DNA from 2 places in the Liquorilactobacillus satsumensis genome. Region 1 is predicted to be linked to the other one. Evidence: riboswitches for the same ligand, from Rfam matches in the RefSeq annotation. Region 1 holds a riboswitch; the other holds the start of a gene.
The links. Region 1 has a riboswitch for FMN ahead of AB3Y88_RS11845 (ECF transporter S component). Riboswitches for the same ligand answer to the same signal wherever they lie in the genome.
Positions count from the first base shown of each region.

Region 2: another riboswitch for FMN. It lies ahead of ribD (bifunctional diaminohydroxyphosphoribosylaminopyrimidine deaminase/5-amino-6-(5-phosphoribosylamino)uracil reductase RibD); the one in region 1 lies ahead of AB3Y88_RS11845 (ECF transporter S component).

Region 1 covers NZ_OZ061606.1:2,517,385-2,532,265, reverse strand. Annotated here, with positions in the region: gene AB3Y88_RS11890 (hypothetical protein) at 1-15, shown strand, start outside; gene AB3Y88_RS11885 (hypothetical protein) at 405-740, shown strand; gene AB3Y88_RS11880 (HU family DNA-binding protein) at 1,116-1,391, opposite strand; gene der (ribosome biogenesis GTPase Der) at 1,642-2,952, opposite strand; gene rpsA (30S ribosomal protein S1) at 3,064-4,272, opposite strand; gene cmk ((d)CMP kinase) at 4,353-5,033, opposite strand; gene AB3Y88_RS11860 (LysM peptidoglycan-binding domain-containing protein) at 5,138-5,779, opposite strand; gene AB3Y88_RS11855 (ATP-dependent DNA helicase RecQ) at 5,888-7,339, opposite strand; gene AB3Y88_RS11850 (helix-turn-helix domain-containing protein) at 7,329-8,360, opposite strand; gene AB3Y88_RS11845 (ECF transporter S component) at 8,683-9,261, opposite strand; FMN riboswitch at 9,364-9,484, opposite strand; gene AB3Y88_RS11840 (pseudouridine synthase) at 9,549-10,268, opposite strand; gene scpB (SMC-Scp complex subunit ScpB) at 10,258-10,872, opposite strand; gene AB3Y88_RS11830 (ScpA family protein) at 10,862-11,626, opposite strand; gene AB3Y88_RS11825 (GNAT family N-acetyltransferase) at 11,616-11,975, opposite strand; gene xerD (site-specific tyrosine recombinase XerD) at 12,054-12,941, opposite strand; gene AB3Y88_RS11815 (S1-like domain-containing RNA-binding protein) at 13,008-13,874, opposite strand; gene AB3Y88_RS11810 (DUF441 domain-containing protein) at 13,894-14,352, opposite strand; gene pyk (pyruvate kinase) at 14,572-14,881, opposite strand, start outside.
Region 2 covers NZ_OZ061606.1:93,242-108,122, forward strand. Annotated here, with positions in the region: gene nadB (L-aspartate oxidase) at 1-559, opposite strand, end outside; gene AB3Y88_RS00490 (AzlC family ABC transporter permease) at 800-1,507, shown strand; gene AB3Y88_RS00495 (AzlD domain-containing protein) at 1,494-1,826, shown strand; gene AB3Y88_RS00500 (Ldh family oxidoreductase) at 1,898-2,986, shown strand; gene AB3Y88_RS00505 (Cof-type HAD-IIB family hydrolase) at 3,126-3,938, opposite strand; gene AB3Y88_RS00510 (DHA2 family efflux MFS transporter permease subunit) at 4,396-5,877, shown strand; gene AB3Y88_RS00515 (phosphoribosyltransferase family protein) at 6,127-6,672, opposite strand; gene AB3Y88_RS00520 (NCS2 family permease) at 6,675-7,751, opposite strand; gene AB3Y88_RS00525 (cadmium resistance transporter) at 8,002-8,601, opposite strand; gene ribH (6,7-dimethyl-8-ribityllumazine synthase) at 8,708-9,175, opposite strand; gene ribA (GTP cyclohydrolase II) at 9,176-10,396, opposite strand; gene AB3Y88_RS00540 (riboflavin synthase) at 10,393-10,989, opposite strand; gene ribD (bifunctional diaminohydroxyphosphoribosylaminopyrimidine deaminase/5-amino-6-(5-phosphoribosylamino)uracil reductase RibD) at 10,991-12,046, opposite strand; FMN riboswitch at 12,281-12,413, opposite strand; gene AB3Y88_RS00550 (GNAT family N-acetyltransferase) at 12,717-13,250, opposite strand; gene AB3Y88_RS00555 (TetR/AcrR family transcriptional regulator) at 13,514-14,071, opposite strand; gene AB3Y88_RS00560 (MBL fold metallo-hydrolase) at 14,073-14,774, opposite strand; gene AB3Y88_RS00565 (TMEM175 family protein) at 14,861-14,881, opposite strand, start outside.

The sequences.
Region 1 (14,881 bases):
GGAACTAAAAATTAATCAATTTTTTACTTAATAAGGGGCTGTGACAAAATTTAAATTTTGTCACAGTCCCTCTTTCATTCCGGATAAACGTGTTCCAGAAGTCAAAATTCTCCGTCTAACTTCGAATTACTCATAGCAAAGTACTCCCTATGTTCATAATTTCGAGTTAGCACTCACATTTTCCCGACTTATGTCACACTCTCTTTTTTGTTACGCCATTTTTTGTGCCTAAATCCACCTAAGCTTTTGAGCTCGCTCAGAAAAAAATTTTCAAAGTCTGCCAAATTGGTCCTAAGCTAAATAGTTTTAATTACTTGGCATTATGTTATATTTAAATTATTCAAGGCTCATGTAGTCCAAATACTGATGACGCTAAAAGCTGACTTCATATAGGGGGAGTAATTATGCAAGAAAATAGCAAAACCGTACCTGCTCAGATCAAAGGGTGGAATTGGGGTGCCTTCATGTATAATATTTTTTGGGGAATCGGCAATAAGACATACCTGCCACTCTTATGTTTAATTCCGGTATTTAATCTTGTCTGGATATTCGTATGCGGTTTCAAAGGAAACGAATGGGCTTGGCAAAATGGAGATTATAAGGACATTGAGACCTTTAAAGCTGTTCAAGCGACTTGGAATCGGGCTGGTCTTGTACAATTTATTATTGCAGTTGTTATTTTTGTTCTTTATCTCTTGTTCTTTGCCTCAATCTTCGCTTCACTTATGAATTCATATTAACAAAATAAAACACATTCCTAGCTCAAAAGAGCCAAGAATGCGCCTATGGAATACTGTGGGGAGTTAAACTCCCAAATGTATTATAAATGAATTTATGCTTTTCAACAAGCTTTTTTAGAAAAAATATTCACTACTATCTTCATATCAAAAATATAACCTGCAAGCTTTTTATATTTGCAAAAACAAACTCTACCTGCAGATCACTCCAGAAAAACAACCTCAAACTGCATTTCCCAAAATATCATTCTTGCTCAGCTTAATAGAATTAAAATAAAAGAAAAAGCTGATAAATCAACGTTTTACGCTGACTTATCAGACTTTACAAATGTATCATCAGAACGTTTTGTTCCGACTTAAGACGGATAAAGAACGGTTTTATTTAACAGCATCCTTTAAGGCCTTACCTGGTTTAAATGCAGGTACTTTGCTTGCAGGAATTTGAATTTCTTTACCTGTTTGTGGGTTACGGCCCTTACGAGCTGCACGGTCACGTACTTCAAAGTTACCAAAACCAATAAGTTGGACCTTTTCGCCCTTTGCTAATGTAGCTTGGATTGTTTCAAAAACTGCATCAACAGCAGTTGTTGCATCTTTCTTTGTCAAGCCAGTTTTTGTAGCAACTGTTTCGATTAATTGTGCTTTGTTTGCCATGTGTTTCACCTCCTCAAATGAAGAAATAGACACAGATAACAAATATCTGTCAACAGTCATTTTGACTGAATCAAAATGATGAAACAATGACTAACAAAATCATTATCTCTGTTAATAAGATAGCATATAAAGCCTAATCTGACAAGGTTTTTAACCCTTTTTTTAGTTTTTTGAACTAAATTTTCCGCGTAAAAAAACGCTTTTTTTCAGGGTAAAAAATTAGCTTAACACATTGGACATTATTTTTAAACTATTTACGCTTACGCTCTATCAAATGAAGCGGCGTCCCCGTAAAATCAAAGGCTTCACGAATTTGATTCTCCAAAAAACGTGCATAGGAGAAATGCATCAGTTCAGGATCATTTACAAAAACAACAAAAGTTGGCGGTTTAATTGCAACCTGTGTCGTATAGTAAATGCGCAGGCGCTTACCATTATCGGTCGGCGTTGGGTTCCGTGCAATTGCATCCATCACAACATCGTTCAAGACAGCTGATGGAATACGGCGTTGATGATTTTCATTGATTCGTTTGATCAATTGTGGCAACTGATCAAGACGCTGCTTAGTCCGTGCCGAAACAAAAATGATTGGCGCATAACTAAGATACTGAAATTCTTGTCGGATCAGCTCTTCAAATTCCTGCATCGTGTGATTAGTCTTTTTAACAGTATCCCATTTGTTGACTAAAATAATAATCCCGCGTCCAGCCTCATGCGCATAACCCGCAACCTTTTTATCCTGCTCGCGGATTCCTTCTTCAGCATTGAGAACAACTAAAACAACATCCGAACGATCAATCGCGCGCAATGCCCTTAGAACCGCATACTTTTCAGTATTTTCATAAACCTTTCCTTTTTTTCTGATTCCGGCAGTGTCAATAACTGTAAATTCATCACCATTAGCGGAGATAAAAGGAGTATCAATCGCATCGCGGGTTGTCCCTTCCACGCTAGAAACAATTACACGATTTTCACCCAAAATGGCATTTACCAATGATGATTTACCAACGTTAGGACGCCCAATCAGACTAAAACGGGTTGTATGATCTTCAATTTCTGCACCCGTATTAGGAAAAGAACGGCACACCTGATCAAGTAGATCCCCAATCCCAATACCGTGCGTACTGGAAATGGGAACTGGTTCACCAAAACCAAGCGCATAAAAATCAAAGATTTCACTTCTTAACTCTGGATTATCAACCTTATTAACAGCCACCACGACGGGCTTATCTGAACGATAAAGAATTTTGGCGACTTTTTCGTCTGCATCAGTGACACCTTCGCGTACACTCACAACAAAAACAATAACATCTGCTTCATCAATCGCAATTTCTGCTTGCTCGGTAATTTGAGTCAAAAATTCCTCTTCGCCTGTGTCAATCCCGCCCGTGTCAATCAAGCTGAATTTCTGTCCCAGCCATTCACTGTGAGCATAAATACGATCACGAGTCACTCCTGGAACATCTTCAACGATAGAGATTCTTTCTCCAGCAATCCGATTAAAAACGGTTGACTTGCCAACATTAGGGCGACCCACAATTGCAACAACTGGATTAGCCAATATTTACACCCTCTTTCAAAATTATTCAAGTTCATCTACCAACTGAAATCATAAAAAATGACCCAAAAGCAGCTTATCTTTCGGGTCATTCTGAATAACATAGTAGAAGAATTACTTATCTTCGTCTTTATCCTTCAAATCACCAACAAGATCACCCAAGGTGAATCCGGTGCTTTCTTCAGGAATGTCAACCTTTGAAGGTTTCTCAGCTTCCTTCTTAACTTCACTTCCAGCACTTGGTTTTTCTTCGAGTGCCTTGATTGAAAGTGCCAAACGATGTTCTTGAGGATGAACACTAAGCACCTTCACTTTGATTTTTTCACCAGAACTTAAAACTTCATTTGGAGTTGCAATGTGCTTATGTGAGATCTGGGAAATATGAACCAAACCTTCAACTCCTGGGAAGACTTCAACAAAAGCACCAAAGCTGGTCAGACGTTTAACAGTTCCTTCAAGTACATCGCCTTCAGCGACTTTTTCTGCTAAATCATCCCAAGGTTGCGGTAAGGTTTGCTTAATTGATAATGAAATACGTTCTTTATCTTTATCAACTGCAAGAATCTTAACTTTAACTGTTTCGCCAACCTTTAGCACATCAGCAGGTTTGCCAACACGTTCATATGAAATTTCTGAGACGTGTACTAAGCCATCAACGCCACCTAGATCAACAAAAGCACCAAAACTGGTCAAACGCGCAACTTTGCCTTCAACAACATCCCCCACAACTAATTGGGAAAGAGTCTCAGCTTTCTTTGCTTCACGTTCCTTGCGCACAATTTCTTTATGCGAAAGAATTAACCGGTTCTCACTTGGCTCAATTTCAATAATCTTAAGTTCAAGTGTCTGACCCTTGTATTGACTCAGATCTTCAACAAAACGATCATCAACCATCGAAGCCGGGATAAAGCCACGTACGCCTGCATCAACAACTAAGCCACCCTTTACAACTTGTGTAACAGGTGCTGTAATTGTTTCTTCAGCTTTGAACTTGTCTTCAATCTCATCCCAAACTTTACGTGCCTTTAGTCGACGCTGCGAAAGTAGGTAACTTCCGCCTTCTTTGTCAGAACCAATCCGTGAAATCACTACTAAGTCCAATACGTCTCCAACCTTAACATTTTCTTCAACGTTTTCATCGGCCTTAACACTGATTTCCTTAAAAGGCACTACGCCTTCGACACCGGTTCCTTCAATTCCAACGATCACTTGTTTTGCATCGTCAATGGCCAAAACTTCCCCCTTGACAACATCACCGATCTTAACCTCGTTGACGCTATTGAGCGCCTCTAATAAATCTTTGTTTGATTCTGCTTCACTCATGGACAATGTCCTCCTTAACGACTAACTCTACCTACCATTTTAGCCGAATTTTATTAAAAATTCCAGTTAAATTACTAATTTTACGCTTTTTCAAGCTTATTTTCTACAATTCTCATTATTTTCGTGACAACTTCATCAATACTTAAACTCGTTGTATCAACTTTAATCGCATCTTCCGCTTTTACCAAAGGAGAAACCGTTCTCGTTGAATCCTTCCGATCTCTTTCTTCAATTTCAAATTCAAGCTTGGTAAGACTTGTTGGAATATTTTTTGCTTGATTCTCACGAAAACGACGCAAAGCTCGCTCTTTGACACTCGCAACTAAGAAGATTTTAACTTCTGCATCTGGGAGAACGGTGGTTCCAATATCTCGACCATCCATCACAATCCCACCGCCGGCAGCAATTTCTTGCTGTCTTTGTGTGAGTACTTTACGCACACTGACCTGTGCAGCCACCGTCGAAACATTGTTCGTGACGGTTGGCATTCGAATTTCTTTAGTAACTTCATTATTATTTACAAAAACGCGTTGTCCTTCTTTAGCTGGCACAAATTTTATTTCGAGCTGTGCCAGCATCTTTGCCAATGCCAGGTCATCATCCAAAGCGACCTTTTTTTGCAGTGCCCACCACGTAACGGCCCGATACATGGCACCTGTATCACAGTATATGTAACCCAATCTATGAGCAGCCAGTTTGGCAACTGTACTTTTTCCAGCTGAAGCTGGTCCATCAATTGCAATTCGTAATTGTTTTCCCATGGTACATAACCTCTCTGAAGTGACTGCAGATAATTCTGCTTGCAGCCCCATTACTTGATCTTTCAATTTTGGAACTTGTACAACCTGCTTACACGCTAACACCCTTATTTTACGCGAACTTTTTGCCCTGGTGACAAGGTGGAACTGCTACTAAGCGTAGGATTAAGTTCCAACAATTGTGCAACTGTTAAACCATTATTAACCGCCACACGATAGATTCCTTGTCCCTGCCCAACTTCTACATAACTTGACTGCGTTGCATCCGAACTGGATGAAGAACTTGTCGTAGTTGCTGAGCTGCTTGATGTTTCTTGCGTAGTTGAGCTGCTGGCAGTCGCTGCAGCTGTCGAACTGCTTGAGGCCGTAGCTACGCTTTGTTCACTTTCTGTTGAAGTTGAACTCTGTGTTGATTCTTTTTTACTGGAAGTAGTACTCGCCTTTTTCGAAGTCTCCTTTTTGGAGGAGCTTTTCTTCGAAGAACTGCTGTCAACCAGCCCTACATCATTATTACTCCCACTTTCTTGCTTAGCGGAAGTCTGCTGTGAAATAAAATATAATGCAACTGTACCTAAAATGATTGCAATAAAAATAACAAGTAACGAGGTGGTTAGCACGCTCGTAGTTTTATCCTTTTTGCGTGTAGCACTGCGTGAATAATTTCCACTGTCATCCCGTTCGTCTTCAAATGTCTTATCCCAAGGTTTTTGTTTTTGCTCAGAATCTTGGTCCCTTAATTTGCGGCTCATAAGCAATTCCTCCTCAAACGATCATCTTTATTTTACCATAAGAAGATGCTGTGCAACATACTTGTTTGCTTTAGTAGCACCGATCTTCGTCTTAATTAAACTTATTAGTTACATTTTAAACAGTGCCGCAATAATTTCACGATAATCATGCGGTACACTTGCAGCAGTCTGATCTCTTTTAGAAGCTAAAAACCTTTTTAAAACAAGGGGTTGGCCGGCCGGTTGACAACAAGTAACTGTATGCTGCACGACACGTTTTTCACCAAAATATGCACATAAAAAGTTTCTTCTGCACTCCGTTGATTTAAGATAGTTAATCAGTGCTTGCAGCTTCTCCTCTTTTCTTAAGCGGCGGCGCTTGAAAATCAAGCGGATTTTTTCGGGGGTCATGGCGCGTTGTGTGTAATACTCCAGTAGTAATTCTTTCTCACTAGCCGCACTGTGTTTATGATCCAGCCCTTTATGTCTAAAATAATACTCTATTTCAAGGTCATCTGGCAAAGTATTGCTACTCAATTGCCGCTGCAATTTAATATCTGCCGGATCAAAGAGTAACAAAGCTAAACTGAGCTGTTGATCCCTTCCGGCACGTCCGACTTCTTGGGAATAGCTTTCTAGGTCCGCGGGAAGATGATAATGCAAAATACAACGAATATTTTTTTTGTTGATTCCCATCCCAAAAGCACTTGTGGCACAAATTACATCCAACTGATCCTGCATAAACTGTTGTTGGATAGAATAACGATCACTTTTGGCCAGCCCTGCATGGTATGCTGCTGTTCTAAGTGAAGTTTTTGCCCTGATTAGCTGACTAAGTTCATCAGCTTTCTTTTTACTTGAAAAATAAATCAGCACTGGCATCTTTAATTGCGGTAAAAGCTGCAGCAAATATTCATTTTTTTGCTGCTGCGATGTGACCTCTTTAACTGCCAAAAAAATATTTGCACGATCAACCGACCTGCGAATTATTTTAGGAACTTCATTTGTATCAAAAAGCTGCTGACAAATGTCACTTTCTACAGCAGATGTAGCCGTGGCTGTCAATGCAAGCGTTAAAGGATTACCAATTTTTTGCCGCAATTCTTTAAGATCCAGATAATCAGGTCGAAAATCTGGTCCCCACTGGGAAATACAGTGCGCCTCATCAACGACAAATAATCCTAACGAAATATGCATTAGCTGTGCAAGCACTGCTTGTTTTTGCAGCATTTCAGGAGCTAAATAAACGTAATCATATTCACCTAAATGCTGTAAGACAAATTGTTTATGCTGATAAGATAATTCAGAGGTCAATGCAATGGCTTTTTTTTCTCCTAGATACCGTAGTTGTTCGACCTGATCCTGCATTAAAGACAGGAGCGGTGAAACAATTAAAACCGGTTTTTTTAAGATTTTACCCATCAACTGATAACAAAGCGATTTCCCAGTTCCGGTCGGTAAAATTCCCAAAGTTGAGTGTCCCGCTAACAGTGCACGCATAATTTCTGCTTGTCCGTCTTTAAAAGAGTTATATCCAAAAAAATGCTGCAGTTTTTCGGTTAAGAAAGTCTCAGAGATCATGTTTGCTTCTTCCAATCTGAAAAAGTCTGAATTTGAAAAAATCAATCTTCTTTTTATGTTCTTCAATTACTTGATAATCCCACGAACTTGGGGGACCGGTGAAAATACCTGCTAAGAATTCAATCTCCGTGGCACTCAAAAGTCGCTTAAATGCAAAATTTTTCTCAAAAATTGCCGCTTCGAGCAAATGTTCATTAATCGTACTGAGTCTCAACTTTCTGGACTTGGCAATCTGTGCTGGCAAAGCCCCCTTTAGGAACTGCGCATAAGTTGCAGCAGTACTGTTAGAAAGCAAGGATTGTTTAAAAAGCGGGGCTACAAGTGCTTGAAAATAAGTGTCTTGGTGCAATAAAAACCAAGCAAAACTGACTGCATAATCACGCCAAAGATTAACAATGTCACTAATATTATAGTTGCTTTTGTCGGCAAGCTGCGCTGAAGTCGCTGCGACAACCCCATGGCCATTAAAAAATGCCATAAACAAATCAGCTTCTCGTGTTGGTTTATCTTTTAAAAAAGCTAATAACATTTTTCCCAAAGTGGCAGCCTGCAATTGCTGTTTGGAGGTCCGAAACCAGCGTTTAAAATAAGCCTGTGCACCATCAGAAGCAGCTGCAACATAGTAATGTTTGTTGGCATACGCTAATTCTGAAGTAACCTGGACTAAAAGCTGTAGCACATCCTCCCACATTTTTTCATCAAGCCGTTGAAAAAGTTGCGGTTGTTTAATCCGATAATGTAAAGCCGCATATTGCGTGCGCGCGGACAATCCTTTTGCTGTTAACAAAAGGCCATTGGGATGCTGCTCCAATTTTGCTTGCCTAAGCAATTGCTTAATTGCCTTATCAAAAAGCAGGCTCTCCATCTGTGGCTGCGTATTTAACCAGTCCAGGATTTGATACTGCATTCCCCAAAAAAGATTTGAGACTGTCCGCTTATTAGCAAGCACTTGACGCACCACTGCAGGTCGACGTGTTTGAGTTTGTGAAAAAAAATAAAGCAGTTCCTCTTGTGCAAACATAGTCCACCTCCTTGCTCTTTAACTATCACTTCTTATTCTACCGTATTATCTACGCAAATAAAGAATAAATACACTCAAATCGCAGTGCTCTCTTTGAAAAAAGCTGTACCTGTTTTAACTTCAAATTAAATCTGCCCAGTCAATCATTTTGTAGACTGCTGGTTTTATTTTCGATGTAACTAAAAAAGTTCAGCCAGCTGGGTAAACAAACCTCCCTGCTAAACTGAACCTAAACTTAAGCTATTTTATTTACATTTTGCAATCTGAGGCTCCAGTCCAAGTCCTGCATTTGTTCATGTTCTAACCTGCCGTGCAGCATTAACTAATGCATCACTACTGAACGGTCCTTGAGCCAAACACGCAGCTTGGTAAATAACAACCAAAAAGCAGTTCCAACCAGCACACCTTTGATTAAATTGAACGGCACCACACCATATAAAACCAACTGGCTAAGAGGAAGTGAGAGCTTCATCCCTAATACCGCCATATATAAAGGCGTGATTACAAAGTAATTGGCCAGCGATAGCACTACCGTGAGACTAGCAGTTCCAGCAAGGATAGAGCGTCCAATGTTGCTAGCGGTCACGGCATGACTTTTGCGTAAAATATAGAAAACTGGTAAGCAAAAGCAAAGTGAAGCAAGCAAGTTAGTCGAAACGCCAATCAAACTAGCAATAGACGGTCCAGAAATCAAGAAATACAGCAATGAACGTAAAATCGCAATCTCAATTCCGCCTAACGGACCAAACAGAAACATACCAAAAAGAATTGGCAAGTCTGAGAAATCAATCTTCATATATGGTACCAGCGGAATCACCGCAAAAGACAAAAACATTAGTAGATACGATAATCCTGCTAAAAAAGAAGCGATTACGTATCTGCGTGTAGCAGAATAAACCATCAAAAAAACCTCCTGATGTTCATCTTCAACAGTGTGCTTATTCAACAAAAAAACTCTGCTGATCAGAGACCAACAGAGTTTACCTAATTATCATTAAATAAGCCCTATCTTCTTTATCCAGACTATACTGTCGGTACTGGACTCACACCAGTTCAACTGCATTGCTGCAGGTCGCGGACTTTTACCGCCGGTCGGGATTTTCACCCTGCCCCTGAAGATAAACTAATTATTTTATTATATGTTAAAAATACCATATCCCTGAACGCATTGCAACTAGGAATTCCACGTTACTGTTTTAAGCGTTGAACTTCATCTTGGGTTAACTTACGATAACTTCCCGCGTTTAAACCGGCAAGCGTTAAAAAACCATAACTTTCACGCCGCAACTTTTGCACAGGATAACCTACCGCCTCAAGCATCTTCTTAACTTGATGGTAGCGCCCTTCATGAATTGTTAACGAAATTACTGCCGTTTTCTTCGCACGCTCAGCGGACAAGAGATGGGCCTTGGCTGGGGCCGTTTTCTTGTGATCGATTAAAACCCCTAGTCGTAATTTTTTGAAAGCTTCATTATCTGGAATTCCTTCCACCTTGGCAATATAGGTCTTATCAATTTTGTAGCGTGGATGCATCAATTTGTTAGCTAATTCGCCATCATTTGTCATCACTAACAGCCCTGAAGTATCATAATCCAAACGGCCGACTGGATAGAGGCGTTCTGGAACATCTTTAAAATAATCCACTACAACTTTTCTGCCCTTATCATCACTAGCCGCTGAGATGACCCCCCGCGGTTTATAGAAAAGATAGTAGACCTGTTTTTCACGCTCAAGTGCCTCCCCGTTGACAGTTACCAAATCTGCAGGTCCGACCTTAATACCTAGTTCGGTCACAACTGCTCCATTAACCTGCACCTTCCCAGCTAAAATCAACTTTTCAGAGGCTCGTCTGGAAGCTACCCCCGCACGTGCCATCACTTTTTGCAACCGTTCAGTTTCATTTGTCATCTTTATGTTCCTCCACTTTAGAATCATCTTCTTGCAATGTTTCATTAAAAAGTTCAAGCAGATCTTGCTGCTCGCTGCCGCCTTTTTCTTCATTCGGTTGCGGCAATGCCGGTAAATCTTTCAACGAATGCAATCCAAAATGATTGAGGAAATTTTCAGTTGTCTGATATAAAATTGGACGCCCAGGCGCCTCCAGCCGACCTGCTTCAGTGATTAATTCAAAAGCCAGTAACTTCTGTAATGAACCCGTTGAACGTACCCCTCTAATCTCTTCAATTTGCACACGCGTAACTGGTTGTTTATATGCAATAATGGCTAAAGTCTCCAAAGCAGCATGTGACAAAGAAGCAACATTGGGGGCTTCGAAATAAGCTTGCAGCAAGGAAGCAAACTCCTGCTTGGTTGCTAGTCGAAATCGTTCCTGTGTTGTAATGATTTGCAAACTGCAATCAGAATTAGCAGCGTAATTTGCAGCCAATTTTTCAATTTGCGCTGAGAGTGCCGGTTTGAGCAAACCAGTCAACTCAACCAACTGATTCAACGAAAGCCCCTCGTCTCCTGCTACAAAAAGCAAGGCTTCAATTTTTGCCTGATTACTCTGCATTTTTTGCGACACTCCTCAATTTGATTGGACCTAACACACTTTTTTGCTTAGCTTGCACAATCCCGCGTTTAATCAACTCTAGCAATGCTAAAAATGAAGTTACCACTTGATCAAGCTCAATTTCTTGCTGTTTTTCAAAAAGTGCGCTGAATTCAAGCTCTACTGTTGGACCAGTTGCAAGCAACTGCTGGAGCCGCTGCATCTCACCCTTAATCGTGTAATGCTCGCGATGCACTTTTTTATTAACAACCACTTTAATTTGCTGCCGACTCAAAAGACTAAACAACGCATGTTGTAATTTTTCAGGCGCCTGCTTTTTCTTTAAAAGCTGACTTCTGACTCCCGCAGGCACCGCCGCTTGTTCACGTGTATGCTGTCGTGCTCTTTTTTGAGCCGCAGCTTCTAAGTTGCTAGCTGCAAGCTGATAACATTGATGCAAGAGCAACTGCTGGACAAGTTCCAAACGCGGATCTTGACTTTCCTGTGTGTCCATGATCGCTGGATGCTGCGGTAGGAGCATCTTACTTTTAATATTTAATAAGGTTGCAGCCATAACTAAATACTCCCCAGCGATATCGAGCGACATTGTCTGCATCTGATGCAGCTGTTCAATATACTGAGAAGTTATTTTTGTCATTTGAATATCATAGATATCCATCTCATTTTTTTTGATCAATTGCAACAACAAGTCAAGGGGGCCTTCGAACGTATCAAGTTTAAAAGTTAGCTGTGTCTGAACATCTTCACTTGCCATTTCGTTGCTCCCACTTGGCGATTAAACCAGCAGTCTCAATACTTCCCATCATTTTAATCTTTGGATATAAAATAGCAAGGTCACTTAACATCTCAAAACTAACGCCTTCATTGCGCTCCGCCGGGGTCACCGCAATATGGCGAATCATTAAGACATTCTCAGTCGCTTCTACTCCAATGACGCCAACAAAATCACCCGTGTCATTCTTCCACAAAAAGAGACAACGATCGTCATCATCACTGTACCATTTAATCTCAGCTTTCAGGCGGGAGAACTCTTTCAGGTCAGGAATGAAAGAGAGCAACCCCATGGTGATTTTCTCATAATCATTTTTATACTTGTAAAGCATGATTGACCTCCTGTGGTCTAGATATCTAAAGTAAAATCGAATTTACTTTATCATAATTTTCTTTTTTGTTCAAATTATCTAAGCACGCGGGTGATACTTATTGTATACATCTGCAAGCCGTTTCTTAGAAAGGTGTGTATATATTTGAGTAGTTGAAATATCTGCGTGGCCCAGTAATTCCTGCACCACTCTTAGATCGGCACCATTTTCTAAAATGTGCGTTGCAAACGAATGTCTGAGCGTGTGGGGCGTAACATTTTTTTGAATTCCCGCTTTTTGAACTTCGAGCTTCAAGTTTTTCCAAATACCTTGACGTGACAGTTTACGCCCATGGTGATTTAAAAAAAGATAGTTGTTTCGCTGTTTTTTCAGTAATTGCGGCCGAACTTCATTTAGATACCGTTCCAACCAGTGAATTGCTTGATCCCCAATTGGGATTATTCTTTCTTTTTGACCTTTTCCCAAAGTTTGAATCAAACCCAAGCTGAGATGCAGATCTGCTAGTTTCAATCCAATTACTTCACTAACACGCAATCCAGTCGCATACATCAATTCAAGGATTGCCCTGTTCCTTAATCCCAGTGGTTTAGCTGTATCAGGCGAATTCAAGAGACAATCAACTTCTTTAACAGAAAGTACTTCCGGTAGATGCTCTCTTCGTTTGGGAGCATCAATCAGTTGCATTGGGTCAGCCGTGACTTTTTCTTCTTCAATTAGGTATTGGAAAAACTTACGCAAGCTAGTCACACAGCGCACAATCGAACTCGTAGCTTTTTTTTGCTCATTTTCTTGTTGCAGGAAAGAAACTACGACTTTACGATCAACATCATTGAAAGAAGTTATTTTAAAAGTTTGCAAAAAAGTCATAAACTGCAATAAGTCATTTTGATAACTGACAATTGTATTATGTGACAAGCCCCGCTCAACTTTCAGATAATGTAAATAGTCAGCAATAATTCCTTCGATAATCCCACATCCTTTGCGTTAGAAAATTCTAGCTTCAAGTCCAACCATTTTGCTGCATCCGTACAATTATTCTTTGTTCAATAAAAGCTGATCTGCAGTTTGTTTAACCAAACCGGCTTTCATCAAGTGACCGACTGCTCGTTTGAATTGTCCCTTACTGATCCCGAAAAATACCTTGATCTCCGCTGGACTACTTTTGTCAGTAAAATTCAGTGTTCCGTTTTGATGCTGCAAAAGCGCTAAAATCATCTGTGCATCATCACCAATCGCTTCGTAGGCTCGCGGACGTAAGGAAAGATTCAAAAGGCCATCAGGGCGTACACCGATTACACGTGCCTTAACCTTTTCTCCCAGCCTTGGTTCAGCATCTCTTTCACTAGGATGAATAAAGCCCAAGTGAAAATCTGAGGTCAGCACATGTGTGCCTGTCATTTTCAAGCGATATGCAATAGCACTCACGTCCTTATTTTGCATCTCTTTATCAGCTTTGACTGAAATTTCTTGAAAGACCTCCTCAGTCGCAAGTGTCCCCCATAAGCGTCCTTTGGAATCAACTCTTAAAGCAATCATCAACCAATCTCCCTTTTTAGGCCAAAGACGAGTTAACTCAGGAAGTTCATCTAGTGAAACAACAACATCTTTATTAGGAAGTCCAATATCAACAAACACGCCTAACTCATGCTTAGTTGCAACTACTTGTCCAAATCCATAGCGACCTATCCGGCTTTCAGGAAGGTTAGTTGTCATTTGTAATTCATGATCTTCGTTTTCATAAATTAAACCATTAACTTCATCAGATTTGGTTAACGGTTCTTCCACTTCAGCTTTCGCCAATCTAAGCGTCTTTCCTTGAATCTGCAAAAAATAGAAAGCTTCATTTTCGTCAACTACTTTGGCAGTCAATTCTTGCCCAATTATTTCTTTCATTTCCATCTTGATTATTATTCCTCCACTAATTAAAACTGATGTGCAGCACACTCATGATACAATATGCGATCCCAGAAGCAATTACAGGACCCGCAGCCACTCCTCTGAGAAAGACAACTCCCAGAATCGTCCCCAAGACTAGTGCGACTGTCACCTGAGGGGTATTCGCAAGCAGCGAAACTCCATTACGTGATAACACGGCTACTAAAATCCCACAAGCAACAGCAATCAACCCCATTGGAGTCTTAAACACACCTACTAAGTCAGCAAATGTAATCTGCCCCCGTGCAATTGGAATTAAAATTGCAATTGAAATGACCGTCACACCCCAATCAATTCCACGACTTTGAATCACCGGCAGCCACCTTTGGGTTAACGGAAAAACTTTAAGTGCCAAAACCACTAAAGCGGCTAACGCCAAAGACGAATTCTTCGCCACAACTGCTACCAGCAAAATAATACCTAAGAAAATCCAACTTTCCATTGTTTCACCCCGTATACTCAAATCCTTATCCATTTTAACTGAAAAAGAATGAAAATGCGAACTAATTTGTTGTGTTCTTCAGCTTGTGCTTATTTTGAAAGCTCTTAAAAACCAAAAAGTTCAAAAAAACAAAGAGACTGTGTCAAAACCTTAGTTTCAACACAGTCTCTTTTCTACTAGTAGTTATTCTTAACAGAAAATCTAAACTTTAGCTAAACATTAAAGTGCGTTTGAAGCTCCGCGATAGACGATTCCACGACGTGAATCAACTGTCACAACTTCTTCATCAGTAACTAAATCAGTTGCACCTTCAGCGCCAACAATTACAGGAATTCCCATTGAAATTCCAACAACTGCAGCATGTGATGTTAAGCCGCCATTTTCAACAATTAAAGCACTCGACTTTTCAATTGCTGGGAGGTAATCCTTATCAGTAGTCTTTGTTACCAATACGCCACCTTCAACTGCCTTTTCGTTAGCTTCAGCAGCTGACTTAGCAATTACAGCTTTACCAATTACTGTTTCATCG
Region 2 (14,881 bases), 2.4 Mb from region 1:
CAAGGCCACCGGTTGCAAGCACTGTAAAGTCAGCATATTCTGGTCTTAGTTGTCCCTGTGCATTCCTGAGCATGACACCCCTGCACTCACCATTTGCGATTAGTAGATCAACAACCGTTGTATTTTCTTTCCACTCAACATTTTGAATCATTCCTTGAACAAACTGTGTGAGTGCATACCCAGTCTGATCACCTTGAGCATGTAAAATGCGATGACAGCTGTGGGCCCCTTCCAGTCCAAATGCTAATTCTCCATTTGACGTTTTATCGAAGGGCATTCCCTGCGCTAGAAGTTCCTTGACCAATACTGGACCGGTAGTAACTAACTGTGAAACTGCTGCAGCGTTATTGTGATACTTGCCTGCTTTTAGAGTATCATCTGCATGTTGTGCGGCAGAATCTCCTGTAGCAACTGCAACTGCAATTCCGCCTTGTGCAAGCATTGAGTTGCTATCCCCCCGGGTTTTCTTAGTGACTAAAGTTACAGCACAATCAGCTGAAAGATGAGCTGCCAAGTAACTTCCTGCTAAACCTGCACCAACGATTACGACTTTTTTCATTCTTGCTAGATCCTCTCAATTTGTAATTAAAGTGATTATGGCTTAAAAAGCAGCAGGTGTCAAGACACCCTCTGGTGAACAATCTTATTCTGTGCCTCATACTTGCGAATTGCTCACTAATTACTAAAACTCCCTGTTTAGAGTGGTTGACAGCTTCTTAAAAAAAGGATACATTTTTGATATACTTTTTAACGTCTATTTGGAAAGATTAGTCCTAATATTTTAGGAGGGGGATTTTATGTGAACGCACAACTCACTCCCAAAGCAGCGTTCCAAGAAACTTTACCAACAGTTTTTGGTTATCTTGGCATCGGAATCGCTTTTGGGGTTGTCGGACAAGCCGCAGGGCTTAGCACCTTGGAAATTTTGTTAATGTCACTCTTGACATACGGCGGTTCAGTTCAATTTGTAATCATCAGTATGTTGCTTGGCCATAGCGCTCTTTTGCCGATGCTTCTTTCAACTTTTTTAATTAACTCCAGAATGATTTTGATGAGCATGACAATTGCACCCTATTTTAAAAATGAATCTCTCTTTAAAAATCTTTGGATTGGCTCGCTACTCACGGACGAAACATTTGCGCTAGGTATGAATAAGACCAACTCAACTGCTGGTCAACTAAATTTTGCATGGTTTAATACCAGTAATCTAATTGCTTATTTTGCTTGGGCAGTTGCTTCTTTATTGGGAGCTTTTCTAGGTAACTTTGTGGCTTCTCCCCAAGAGCTAGGTTTGGATTTTGCTTTGGTTGCGATGTTTATTGGCTTACTTTATTTGCAAATTATCAGTGATCAGGTTTTGCAAGTTAGCTTGCAGTTGGCAGTTGTGACTTTTGTGCTAGTGTTAACATACTTAGGCTTAATTTTTATCCCTGCTAATATTTTAATTCTGGTCATCACACTCTTAGGGTGCGGATTTGGAGTGATTATTAAACATGCCTTCTTTTAACTTTGTCTTTATAACTATCTTAGGGTGCGGTGTTGTCACATGGCTCTCACGTGTTATCCCTTTTATTCTCTTAAAAAAATTCAAAATGTCCCGCACTTTAACAGAATTTCTAAGTTTTGTACCACTTGCAATTATGGCTGCACTTTGGTTTGAAAGTTTGTTTGTACAACGATTGGGTCATTTTCCGCAAATTAACTTAGGCAATCTGCTGGCGTCTGTGCCAACCGTTTTGAGCGCATTTCTTTCTAAAAATTTGCTGGTAATTGTGGTAGTCGGAATTATTTCGCTGGTAGCAATTCGATTTTTCCTAAGTGTTTAACTAAAAGCTTTCCGAGCGCTAATTAGCCGAACAGACTTTAACAAATAAACTAGATAATGTGGTGATTAATAATGGTGAAAAGATATAATAGTGAAAAAATTAAGCAGTTAGTTTTCAAAATTTACCAAGCATATGGTTTTTCGAATGAAGATAGCGAAAAAGTTGCCGCTACTCTACTCTATACAGATCTGCACGGGATTGAATCCCACGGAGTGCAACGCTTGGCGATGTATGATCATTTCATTCAAAATGGTAAAATTCGAGTACAAAGTAAACCAGAAATCATTAAGGAAACAGATGTCAGTGCAGTCGTTGATGCTCATTTTGGGTTGGGGCAACTAAATGGAATTTACAGTATGGAAGTTGCAATCCAAAAGGCAAAAGAACATGGCGTCGGAATCGTGACTACAAAAAACTCTGGTCACTATGGAATTGCAGGTTTCTATGCCAACTTAGCTGCAACCGCAGGATTGATCGGGATGTCATCCACGAATTCGCGTCCGGCAATGGTCCCGACTCATGCAATGAAGGCTTTTATCGGCACAAATCCAATCGGCTTTGCAATGCCAGCTAAACCGCACCCTTTTATTTTCGATGCAGCTACAAGTACGGTTCCTCAAGGCAAAATTGAGGTGTATCGCAAACTTGAAAAAGATCTTCCTGCATTTTGGGTTGCCAAAAATGGGACCGAACCGGTGACTTCACATACTGATAAAAAAGATCTTGATTTATTGCGTGACCCAGATGCTAATGTCGCACTCACTCCCTTAGGTGGAGTCGCTGAAGAAACCGGCAGCCATAAAGGATTTGGCCTTGGAATTATCGTCGAAATTTTTACTTCAATTTTGTCTTTGGGCAATATTTCAACAGAGATCAGTCCAGAAAATCTCGAAGTCGGTCCTTGTCAAAGCTTCGTGGCAATTGATCCAGCTATTTTCGGTGACAAGGAACAAATCATTGAGCGTTTTTCTGCGTACCTGCAAGATATTCGGCATTTGCCTGCAGTTCCAGGTAAAACAATCTATGTCCATGGTGACAAAGAAGCTTTGGCTTATGAAAACGCGAAGAAATATGGGATTGAAATCGATGATCGCACATTAGAAGAAATCACTGCAATTGCAAAACGTTTGCATGTTTCCACTAGTGAATATCTAAACTAAAATACTATCTCTACTCCAGTTTTTTCTAGTAAAATATCCGTCCAAAAAAGCCTGACAAAGCTAGGATTTCACATCCTGGTGCTCAGGCTTTTTTGCGGTTTAAAGACTGTGGTGTTAGCAATTATTTATTGCTGCACTTCTAGTTAAAGACTAGCTTAGTTAATGCTTTAGCAATTCCGTCCTCGTCGTTAGAGGCCGTCACATAGGTCGCATGCTGCTTTACAGCGGCGGTCGCATTCCCCATTGCAACTGCTTGACCAGCATAATCAAACATCGGAAGATCATTTCTTTCGTCACCAAAAACTAAAATTTCTGCTGGGTTCAATGATAAGCTTTCCGCTAATTTAGCTAAAGCACGTCCCTTATTTGCTTGCTGATTCATAATTTCTAAAAAATTAGCAGCTGTTCGAACCACATAAGTGTTAGCGCCAAACTCCATGCGAATCCCTGCTTCATGCTGATCTAAAACAGTCGTCTCACCGACAAAAACGGCTTTGACAATTGAAAATTTGGCTGGTAAATCATCCGGTTTTCGAATCAAAAGACCCGCTTGATTTTCCCATGCTTGCACAACGGTCATTCGATTAACATCTTGATTACTTGTATAAATGACACTGTTTCGATCCAAAACATTATATTGCAAACGATAATTGTGTGCATAAATGTCGACTTGGCGATAAATTTCATTTGTAAGGCCAAGCTCAGCAATGACATGGCCATTACCTGATTCAATGATACTGCCATTATAAGTAATCGCATATTGCTGATCTGGACGAATAGCCAGTTCATTTAAAAACGGTCGTACTCCTGCTAAAGGTCTACCAGAACACAGCACAACTTTAATTCCAGCTGCGAGTGCTTGTGACAGGCTATCTCTTGTCGACTGCAGCATAAAGCCGTGAGAGTTTAATAAAGTATCATCAATATCAAGTGCGATTAATTTAATAGCCATCTACTTCAACTCGCTTTACGTTATTTTATGTCTACGCTTACATGATAACCGATTAACCTTATTGTTTTCAAGTGCAGGCCTCCTAAATTGATTTTATGTTAATTATTGCATTATACAATTCAATTCTTAAGAAGAATTTACTGCTTGAAATCACCCGTTTTAATTAGATCTTTAATATCTTTTATCTTTTTAGGATCGTTGTTAAAGCGTTATGTAAGTTGATATTTATCATAATTGCAATATGCAAATCATCGGCAGAAAAAGTTCTCAAAAAATTAGTTGTTGTTTATGGGTCAAGGTTAAAGATTTACCAACACCGTTTTGAATAATACGATAGCTTGCTAATTTTAATTAAGATACAAAAAGTTTCTTATTGACATTTGCCTTTTAACTGGTTAAGCTAACAGACGTAGCATTAAGATACAAAAAGTTTCTTATTCAGAAGGAGATTTTAAAGATGAAAAAAACAAAAACCAAAATTCCAACAGCAGTTATGACAACTGCTTGGATTCTCGTCTTTGGAGCATTAGCACCGTTATTAGATTCAACCATGATCAATATTGCATTGCATAGTTTAGTCAAGGATTTGAATAGTTCCGTTGAAACAGTGCAGTGGACAATTACCTGTTATGTTTTGGCGACCGGAATTGCCGTTCCATTTTCAAGCTGGCTACTAAATAAATTTGATGGAAAACTTGTATTTTTAACTGGTGAAATTCTCTTCGCAGGTGGTTCGTTTTTAGCAGCAATTTCTCCAACGATTAGTTCTTTAATTGCTGCTCGATTAGTTCAAGGATTCGCAGGTGGACTCATCATGCCCTTGCTGACAACACTACTAGTGCAGACGACCGATTCTGCATTAATGGGTCAAATGATGGCTACTGTGGGGCTGCCAATAATCTTGGGCCCATTAGTTGGTCCGATTATCGGAGGTATTATTATTAAATATCTTTCGTGGCATTGGATCTTTTGGGTTAATCTTCCGATTGCGGTGCTTTCAATTCTATTGATTATTTGGAAAATGCCGAGTTTTCCTGCACAAAATAAAAATGCAAAGATGGCCTTGCTTGGAATTATACTACTTGCCTCAGCCACAACCACCATGATCTATGGAATTGTTAAAGCAGCTCATAGTGGAGATTTCACTAACCAGACTACGCTTTTATTTGTAGGAATTGGCTTAGTACTGATGGTGTGCTACCTTACTTGGGCAGCCTACCTCAAGGAAAAAGCCGTCTTGCCATTAAAACTTTTTACCCACCACTCTTTTAGTGGCTCTGTCAGTGGTCTCTTTATTGCGGGAACAGTTTTAAACGGTGCAATGTTGTTACTACCTTTATTTTTTCAAGATGTTCGTTCAATGACTGTGATGGCAGCCGGTCTTGCTTTAATTCCACAGGGAGTCGGTATGCTAATTTCACGTCCTTTAACAGGAAAATTAACTGATTATATCGGCGCCAAATATGTAGTCCTAGCTAGTTTATTCATCACCTTTTGTGGAACCATTCCATTTAACTGGATTGATGGACAGACTTCCGCTTGGATTATCGCATTAGTTCTTTTCATACGCGGAATCGGTGCCGGTGGAATTCTCATGCCTTTAATGGCGGATTCTTATACTGGGGTGGCCCAGGCGCAAGTTCCAGCAGCCTCAATCGGTGCGCGCACAATTCAAAATATTGGAAGTGCTTTTGGATCAGCTTTAATTGCTACTGTAGTAACTGCCCATGCTAATAATAATGTGGCAGCTTTCAAAGAAAAGCTGGCTGCGGGAAAATTTCAAGTTGCTCCTGACCAGCTGCAAACTTTCGTGCAACATCAACTAATGTTAATTAAAGTGCAATCTTTTCAATTTGGATTTATGGTTATTGCGGTTGCTGCCTTGTTGATTATTTTACCAACCCTGCTGCTGACTAATAAAATGCCAAAAGATAAATGAGCATAATATTTGTATCTGCAGTAAATAAGAGAGTGTGACATAAGTCGAGAAATTTTGAGTGCTAACTCGAAATTACGAACATAGCGAGTACTTTGCTATGAGTAATTCGAAATCAGACGGAGAATTTTGACTTATGGAACCCGTTTATCCGGAATAAAAGAGGGGCTGTGACAAAATTTAACTTTTGTCACAGCCCCTCTTTTTATTTCAGCTAACCACAATTCGATTATTACACCGCAAGCAGTCAGCTCAAGCTTTAAACAGCGGCAGCTTTTGTAAGAATTGAATATCAGAACGTTTGGCGGCATCACCTTCTGCCAGAATTGCCACGCGTGCAACAACGTTTGCCTCTATTTTATGCAACAATTTTTCGGCAGCCGCAATCGAACCTCCACTGCTGATGACGTCATCAATAATCACAACTTTTTTGCCTTTTAACAATGCAGCATCGTTTCCGTCAATTACTAACTGTTGCTGAGCGCTGGTTGTAATTGCATTAACCGGAACACTGATTGGTACTTTCATATAATCCTTAATACTTTTGCGCAATACTACATAGCGTGGTTTTTTTAAGAAATGACAAACTTCTTGTGCCAGCGGGATTCCTTTGCTTTCCATCGTAACTAAATAATCAAAGTCAAAATCTATTTTTGCAGCTAGTTTTTCGGCAGCATAATGTGTTAACTCTGCATCACCTAATAAAACAAAAGAAGCAATTGCAAGCTCCTCGTTGAGCTTCATGATTGGTAACTGACGCGTTACCCTACCAATCTTTAATTCATAAAATTTTTGCATTTCTATACCCCCAAGCCTAATAATGGTAAGCCAAACTTCAATACTGCTCCAGTGACCAACCCAGCAAAAGGATCAAAAATTGCCGTGACAACTAAGGTAATTGCTGCAACTGTGACCCCCGAGCCTGTCATTGCTGTGGCAGCATTTTCGGGAAAAATAACGACCGCTCCTAAAATAAATAAGAAACCTGCAATTGAAGTACTGGGAACATAACGACCAATTTTAGGAAGCCAGCCTGCAAATAGAATAATAGCCATAATTAACATCATCATAATCCCTGCAATGACAGGTTCAGGTGCACTTGCAGTCGCAGAAATGATTGTTTCGACAGGTGCTCCGCCTAATAAACTAGTTCCCATATCAGCGATCGCCTGCGTACTTGTCAGTAAATTCAAGTTAACCGGATTAGGTTTAACCCCCGTCATCTGTCCTGTAATTAAACCATAAGAGATATTTGCTCCAATATTTAAACATGCCAGACCCAAGGCGCCGCGCAAAATTCGCAGGTTAAATTGTGGGCGTAAAAAATTGAATTTTCGCGCAGTGACGTATGACGGAAGCTCTGCACGATACTGTTCTACTTTAACTGCGTAAAGACTTGAAAGAATCACTGAAATAGTGATTGTCCATACCAGATCCTTAGTAATTAAATATGTAATTGCCGCTAATCCAATTGAAATCCAGCCTACCGTACGTTGCTTTTTCGTCATTTCAATTGCAATCTTGGCAAGCATCAATCCGACTCCAGCCATCATTCCTGCCATAATATTATTGCCTAAGTAGGAAACAATCTTAGTCAAAGTTCCAGTAAATCCAATGACCACCATGATTAATGAACCGCCAAAGATAATTGAAGTCCGCTCTCTGATATCTTTCCCTAGATTCCCAGTCAAGGCCAGTGACTCAGCTTGAAAAGAAAGTGGTGCTACTGAACCATAAAATCCATTGACTGCAGAAGCAAATACGAATGAAAAAGTCGTTGGAAAAACTGCAAAACCTAGTCCCATTGCCATAATACCTTGCGGAATCCCGTTTAAAACAACTCCGAGAGCCGCCATTAAATCAGCTAAAAAATGCATGCTACTTCTCCTTATAATAAACATTCTATGAATTTATCACAGAATAGTTCGTATTTATGAATAATTTTAGTATAAATACAACAATATAGCAATACTTAGTTTAAATATTAGGAACAATAGTTTAAAAATATTTATGCTGGTTACCCCCGATAATTTTCTATTCATACTTAGCAGTAGCTAAAAAGGTGGCAACCAGCAGAGCCAGCTGTTTACGCTGCACCATGCTATTACCACCTTAATTTAAGCAAAATTAGACTAAGAAATGCATTAATGTGCCACTCTCCCACAAAATATAAAAGCCTAGCCCAACATAAACAAGCGCTGTGATATATCCTCCCCATTTCTCCAGTAAGATTGCAATCAGTGGAAGTCGGCTTAAAAACAAGCCTAACCACCAAAACAAAGAAAGCATTACTAAAAAAGTCAGCATGACCGTTAAACTACCAGCTAGCGACAATTGTGCAAAAAGTGGAACATAAATACCGAGATTGTCTGCCCCGCAAGTCGCGATTGTGATTGCTGCAACACTTAAACTAAGACTGCTTTTAGTTTGAAGTTGTTTAGTTACAGCAGCATCACTCCCGTTTTCTCCGAAAAACCAAAGTTTTACTCCCATAAACATCGGAATTAGTCCTAACAGACCTAATACCCAAGTCGCAGGAACCAATTTTAACAAATTTGCCAAACAGAAACTAACCAGCACCAAAACTGCTGTTCCCAGCAAATCCCCCCAATAAACTGCCCAATGAGATTGCTTACCAATCGTCCCAAAAATAAGCATTAAAATAATCACATAGTCAATACTCGTTGAAAGATAGGCCGTAATTCCAGTCAAAATATTTTGCAGCATCTAAGCTCCTCCAAACTAATCATATTGTTTTTCATATGATATCATTAACATATGAAATAATCAACATATTTAATTTGAAGACTATTCTATTAAACACATGTTGTTGCTACTGCTGCAATTTTTCTTGGAGATTTATCATTTCTAAGACCCCTAACGCACATTCGCTCCCTTTATTCCCTGCCTTTCCACCTGCACGGTTAAGAGCCTGTTCCAGATTATCAGTTGTCAAAACTCCAAACATTACAGGAACTGGTCCATGCAGTGAAACTGCTGCCAAACCCGAAGCTGTTTCTGAACAAACATAATCATAATGGGAGGTTTCACCGCGTACCACCGCGCCAAGCGCAATAATACCTGCAACTCGCTGACTCTCACTTAAAAGTCTTACCACACGCGGCAATTCAAAAGCTCCGGGAACCCAAATAACAAGCAAATCTGCTGCATTTACCCCTGCTTGTAGCAAAGTCTGCTGCGCACCTGCCAGGAGTTTTTGCGTCACTAACTCATTGAATTTTGCGACTACAATCCCAATTTTTTGATTCTTTCCAGCGAAGGCTCCTAGATATTCATTCATTTAATCGACCTCCTTAAGTAGATGATTCATCTTATGCTTCTTGGTTATGAGATATTGTTGATTTTCAGGCTGGGCCGGAACTTCAAGCGCAACTCGTCGCGTAACCTTAATTCCCAGTGCTTCAAGCTGTTCAATCTTATCAGGATTATTGGTCAATAATGCAACTTCTGCAACTTTTTTCTGATGCAAAATTGCTGCTGCAATGCCGTAATTTCTTTCATCAGGAGCAAAGCCCAGCTCAAGATTAGCCTCAACAGTATCGCGCCCCGCCTTTTGCTGGAGATGATAGGCTTTTAACTTATTTGCGAGTCCAATTCCACGACCTTCTTGCCGTAAATAAAGAACTGCCCCTTTTCCCACAGCTGCAATCTTTTTCAATGCAACTTCCAATTGTTCACCACAATCACACCGTTTCGATCCGAAGAGATCACCTGTCAGACATTCTGAGTGCAGACGTAATAACAGCGGTACATGTGGTTGAATTTCTCCTTGAGATAGGAGCAGTGTCGGTTCTTGACCATCGTGGGTATCAAAAGCTTCTAAAGTGAAATCTCCATAGCGAGTTGGCAGCTTTACTTTAGTAATTGAGCTGGCAACCTCAAAATTTTGCAGATAGCGATACTTTTTAAGGTCGTCCAGCGATAGTAACGGCATCTGAACACCCTCGGCAAATGATTTTAATTCTTTGCGGCGTGCCATTGTACCATCTTTTTTAATAATTTCAGTAATGTAAGCAACCGGCTGTGCTCCAGCTAACTTAGCTAGGTCGACCGCGGCCTCAGTATGTCCATCGCGTTCAAGCACCCCCCGTTCTCGAGCAATTAGTGGGAAAACATGTCCTGGATGATAAAAAGCGGTTGCTTTTGCGTGCGGATTTGCCAACTGACTGATTGTATCGGCACGATCGAAAGCAGAAATCCCTGTACTCGTGGTTTTAGCATCGGTACTAACTGTGAAAGCTGTCCCGAAAGCATCTGTTGCATTTGTTACCATTGGTTGGAGGCCAAGTCGGTCCGCCACCGCTTTACTCATTGGAACACATAACAACCCACGCGCCTTAGTGATCATTGTATTCACAGCCTGAGGCGTTACAAATTCGGCGAGGCCGACCATATCGCCTTCTCCTTCACGATCTGTAGCATCAGTTACAATCACCAAACCGCCCTTTTTCAAAACTGCTAATGCATTCTTCACCCGTGTGATAACTTCATTTTGCTTCATAACTGAACACCTTCCTGTTTTAAAATGTATTTTCCGAGAATATCCACTTCGATATTTACAAAATCACCCACAGCTAAAGCGCCAAGGTTGGTATTTTTTAGTGTGAAAGGAATCAAGCTAACGCTAAAAGTCTGCTTTGTAACTGCACAGACGGTCAAACTGACACCATTAACAGCGAGTGACCCTTTTTCAACAACGTAGCGCCAATACCGGGACGGGAGTCGAAACGTTAAAATAACCGCGTTTTGATCCGAAATACGTTCACAGACCTGTGTCTTAGTGTCTACATGCCCTGTTACAAAATGACCCGCTAATCTCGTGGTTGGAAGCAATGCTAATTCAAGGTTAACCGTCCCACCAACTTGAATTTTCGCTAAATTAGTACGGCGAAGGGTCTCTGGCATCACATCTACTGTAAAACCTTGCGGCACCAAAGCAGAAACTGTTAAGCAGATCCCATCAACAGCAATACTATCGCCTAGTTGGCTGTGATTATTTTGTGTCAAGTTTGTCTGAATAGTAATCCTTGCTGCTTCAGCCTGACGCTCAATGGCTGCAATCTGTCCACTCCCTGTAATAATTCCGGTAAACATTTCAATTCCTCCTTAATTCAAAACGCGTATCTTGTGCTAATTGCTTGCGGTCGACAAGCTGATACTGGGCTAATCTGTGAGCTGAAGTTCCAAAAACTGCTGGCAAGCCCCCGCCACCGTAGATCACCGGTGCAACATAAACTACCAAATGTTCAACGACATCGGCGGCAATAAAGTCTGCTTGTATTCGACTGCCACCTTCAACCAGCAAGGACTGAATCCCTTTGTCTGCTAATAAGTTAAGAATTTGCTTGGACTTCCAGTCAGACTTAGTGTGCACCTCGACACCTGCTGGCCATTTTCGTTGTGTTTGCCTACGACTAAGCAATAAGATCGGGGCCTTAGCTTTGAAAAGACGTGCCCGCAAATCGATTTCATCCGCATCATTGACCAAAATGATGCGTAAAGGTTCAAATTCCGGAACCGTTTGCCGCACTGTCAACAAAGGATCGTCAACTTTGAATGTATGTTCGCCAATTAAAATTGCTTGGTTGCTACGCCGCAGCAGCTGACTATCTGCATAAGCTTTCTTTCCCGTTAAAATACTGCGAACACCTGCGTTGGCATTAATTTTGCCATCAAGACTCATCGCATATTTAAGTGTTACTAATGGTCGATGTTGCTCATAAAAGAAGTTATAGGCAGCATTCAAGCCACCTGTCTGACCTAAAATTTGAACTGCAATCCCCGCCGCTGTCAAAATTGCAATTCCTTTGCCGGCCACAAGTGGATTAGGATCACGTTGGCCGATGACGACGCGGTTAATTCCGGCCTTAACAAGTGTGCGGGCACACGGCGGTGTTTTCCCAAAATGACTGCAAGGTTCCAAAGTGACATACATGGTTGCACCTTTGGCATCTGTGATTTTAGCTAAATTTTTTAGCGCATCTATTTCAGCATGCCGGCCACCAAAGTGATGATGATAGCCAGTTGCAAGTACTTTTTGGTCTTTGACAATGACTGCACCTACAAGTGGATTTGTCCAAGTACTTCCCGTTCCCTTTTGCGCGTTTTGCAATGCTAGCTGCATGAATTTTGTTGTTTTAATTTGATTCACCCCACAAAAAAAGCCCCGCAACAAGATGCGGGGCAAAGATTTGAAAGCTAAATAAGATCTCAATTGAGCCAGGTTATTCCAAAAAGGACTCTTGAAATAATTCCCTTTTCTTAGTCATGAAAAAATGACAGTCACGCATTCTTCAATGACAGCCAAAATTCAAACTTGACTTATGCCTGCCTAAAGATTCGTGCCTTTTCTGTCACACATTTCACAGAAACGAAACTTATTAAGTGTTTTCTTCTACCATCCAGACTTTACTGTCGGTCCCAGACTCACACTGGGTCCACCGCTAAACGCGGGTCACGGACTTCAACTCAAAGTTGTCACCGTCGGTCGGGAATTTCACCCTGCCCCGAAGAAATCTATTCAGTTGTCATTTTAAGTGTAACGCACGCTTTTTTTAGATACAAGTCTTTTTTGAATGCAGCGTGATCACGTTTAAAAATTAGCGCAGGCCCAAGTCAATCAAATTTGAGGACTAACGCGCAATTACAAATGTCGTGCGCACTTTACATCAGTAACTCGAGTTTTGACGAAGAAGTTTGACTTATAAAACATGGTTATCCAGAATAAAATAACGGGGTTGAGTCAAAGTTTCACTTTTACCCCAATCTCGCTTAATTTGCTTGCATTAAATTATAAAAACAAAAAAATGTTGTACGAATTGCTATTTAAGCGTTCCTAAATAGTCTGTTCGCGTTAATTCGTAATGCGGATGCTGCAATCCTGTCGGTTGATAATATTGAAAACCCTTGAAGACGAACCCAAGTTTGAGTATTATTTTCTTTGATCCTTGATTTTCTGGATGGTGCCGGGCAACTAATTTGACGGCATTTAACTCTTCAAAAGCGTAGTTAACGACTCTGCGAGCAACTTCCGTCCCGATTCCCTGCCCCCAAAAAGCAGGCAGCAAGTGATATCCAAGTTCATAGCTTCCCGTGGTTCCTTCCATTCTTAAACCGCAAACTCCAACAAATTCATTTGTTGCTTTCAAAAATAGCGGCCAATACTGGACATTATGCAGCTCCATGCTCTTAATTTCTGTCGCTAAACGTTGCCTAATTTCTGCAGGCGAAAAGGCTCCGTTTTTATGAATGAACTTAGTTACCTCTGCGTTGCCCCATAATTGAGTGGCTAGTTCAGCTTGACTATTATCCCATTGCTTAAACCCAATTCGCTGTGTTTCAATCAAATAACTCATATTCCTACCTCCACCAGATTTTATCATTATACTGCTAAATCACTATTTTTGCTGAATAACTTGCAACTAAGCCCAAAAGGCACGCACAAGAGATACAGTATTGTCAATTTCCCAGTTAGCAATTCTGATTGTTGTTGTATTTTTAATAAGAACCATTTTATTTGTCGTTTTTTCTTAGTTAAACGTTACTGCTAAACAAATAATAAATGGGTTTTATCCCAACCGTTTAAATTGATTGCACATTTTTCATACCAGGCTTTCACTCACTCTTTTAATTTAGCAGCAAAAATAGCTAATCCGTAAGCAAAACTTGCATTAATGTCTTCTTTCATTTTAAAGGAGTCATTCGTTTCTAATAATAAAAAGCCATGCATATAGCTGCGCCATGCTCTGATAAAATGAATCATTTCCTTTTGTGACAATCCACTTTTTGCCAGCACTTTGGAAAGCAATGCAATCATTTTGGTAGATTCAGCACTCGCACCTGCGTGTTGACTCCAGACACCAACTTGTTGGATTAAACGGTATTGATTAGGATAGCATTTAAAAAATTTGCGGTACTCATTCGATAACGCCAACAATGCCTCCTTGCTTTGCAGTCCCACCACTGACTCCAGCAGATTCTGCGATAGTTTTGCCAAACAGTTTTTAGCAGTGAGTTCGAGAAGTTCGTTTAGACTTTCAACGTGATTATAAAGAGAAGGTGGTTTAATTCCTAAAAGGACTGAAACATTTTTTAATGTGACTGCTTTTAACCCTTCTTTGTCCAAAAGTGTTAGTGCAGCTTTAATAATTGCATCTTGATCTATTCCTTTTTTCACTTCAAACTTTCCTTTCAGCAGCTTTAATTGCTTTTTGCAGCGTTTTTTCAGGTTTCAATAACATTTCCCCATGTCCGACCGCTAGTACTGCCGGATGCAGTTGAGCAATCTTCTTTGCACTTGCAAGCACAATTGCTGGACTCCACGTTGCCAACCCTGGGAACGGGAAGCGCAACTTAAGAACCCCTGCCACTGCAATTCCGCCTTGAGTTTGCAAGGCATCGCCTGCAACTATTATTTTTGTAGCAGTTTCCAAAAAAGAAACTGAGCCCGGTGTATGACCGGGAGTTGCAACTACTTTTAGTCCATTAATCAATTCACGGTCTGTAAACGTAAAATCTACTTGAATTTGCTGCTTAGAAAATCCGCCTTTAATCTTACGCTGTGCTTCTCCAGCCTGCAGTGCAAAATTCCCCTTTAAAAACGCTGAATCTCTTTTGGAAATTCCAACTTTTGCATGGGGAAAGGCTTTTCGAAATGCTGGTACTCCATTAACATGATCGCCATGCGCGTGTGTCAGTAAAAGCATTGCGACTTTTTGATGGCTGTCACGGGCGAGTTTTTGAATCGTTGATACGAAAGAAGAAACTCCCATATCAATTACAATTAATCCTGCATTCGTTTCAAAAAGATAACAGTTAATCGGAAATAAATGCGGCAAAAAAGTAAGTTGATAAAGGTGCTGCATTTTTTTGATTTTCATCTTCCTGACCTCCTTTAACTAACTCTATTAGTATTATAACTAATCATATTAGTTAAGTCTAAAAAAATGCTTGAGGTTTTCATAATCTAAAATTTTCGGCGAACATC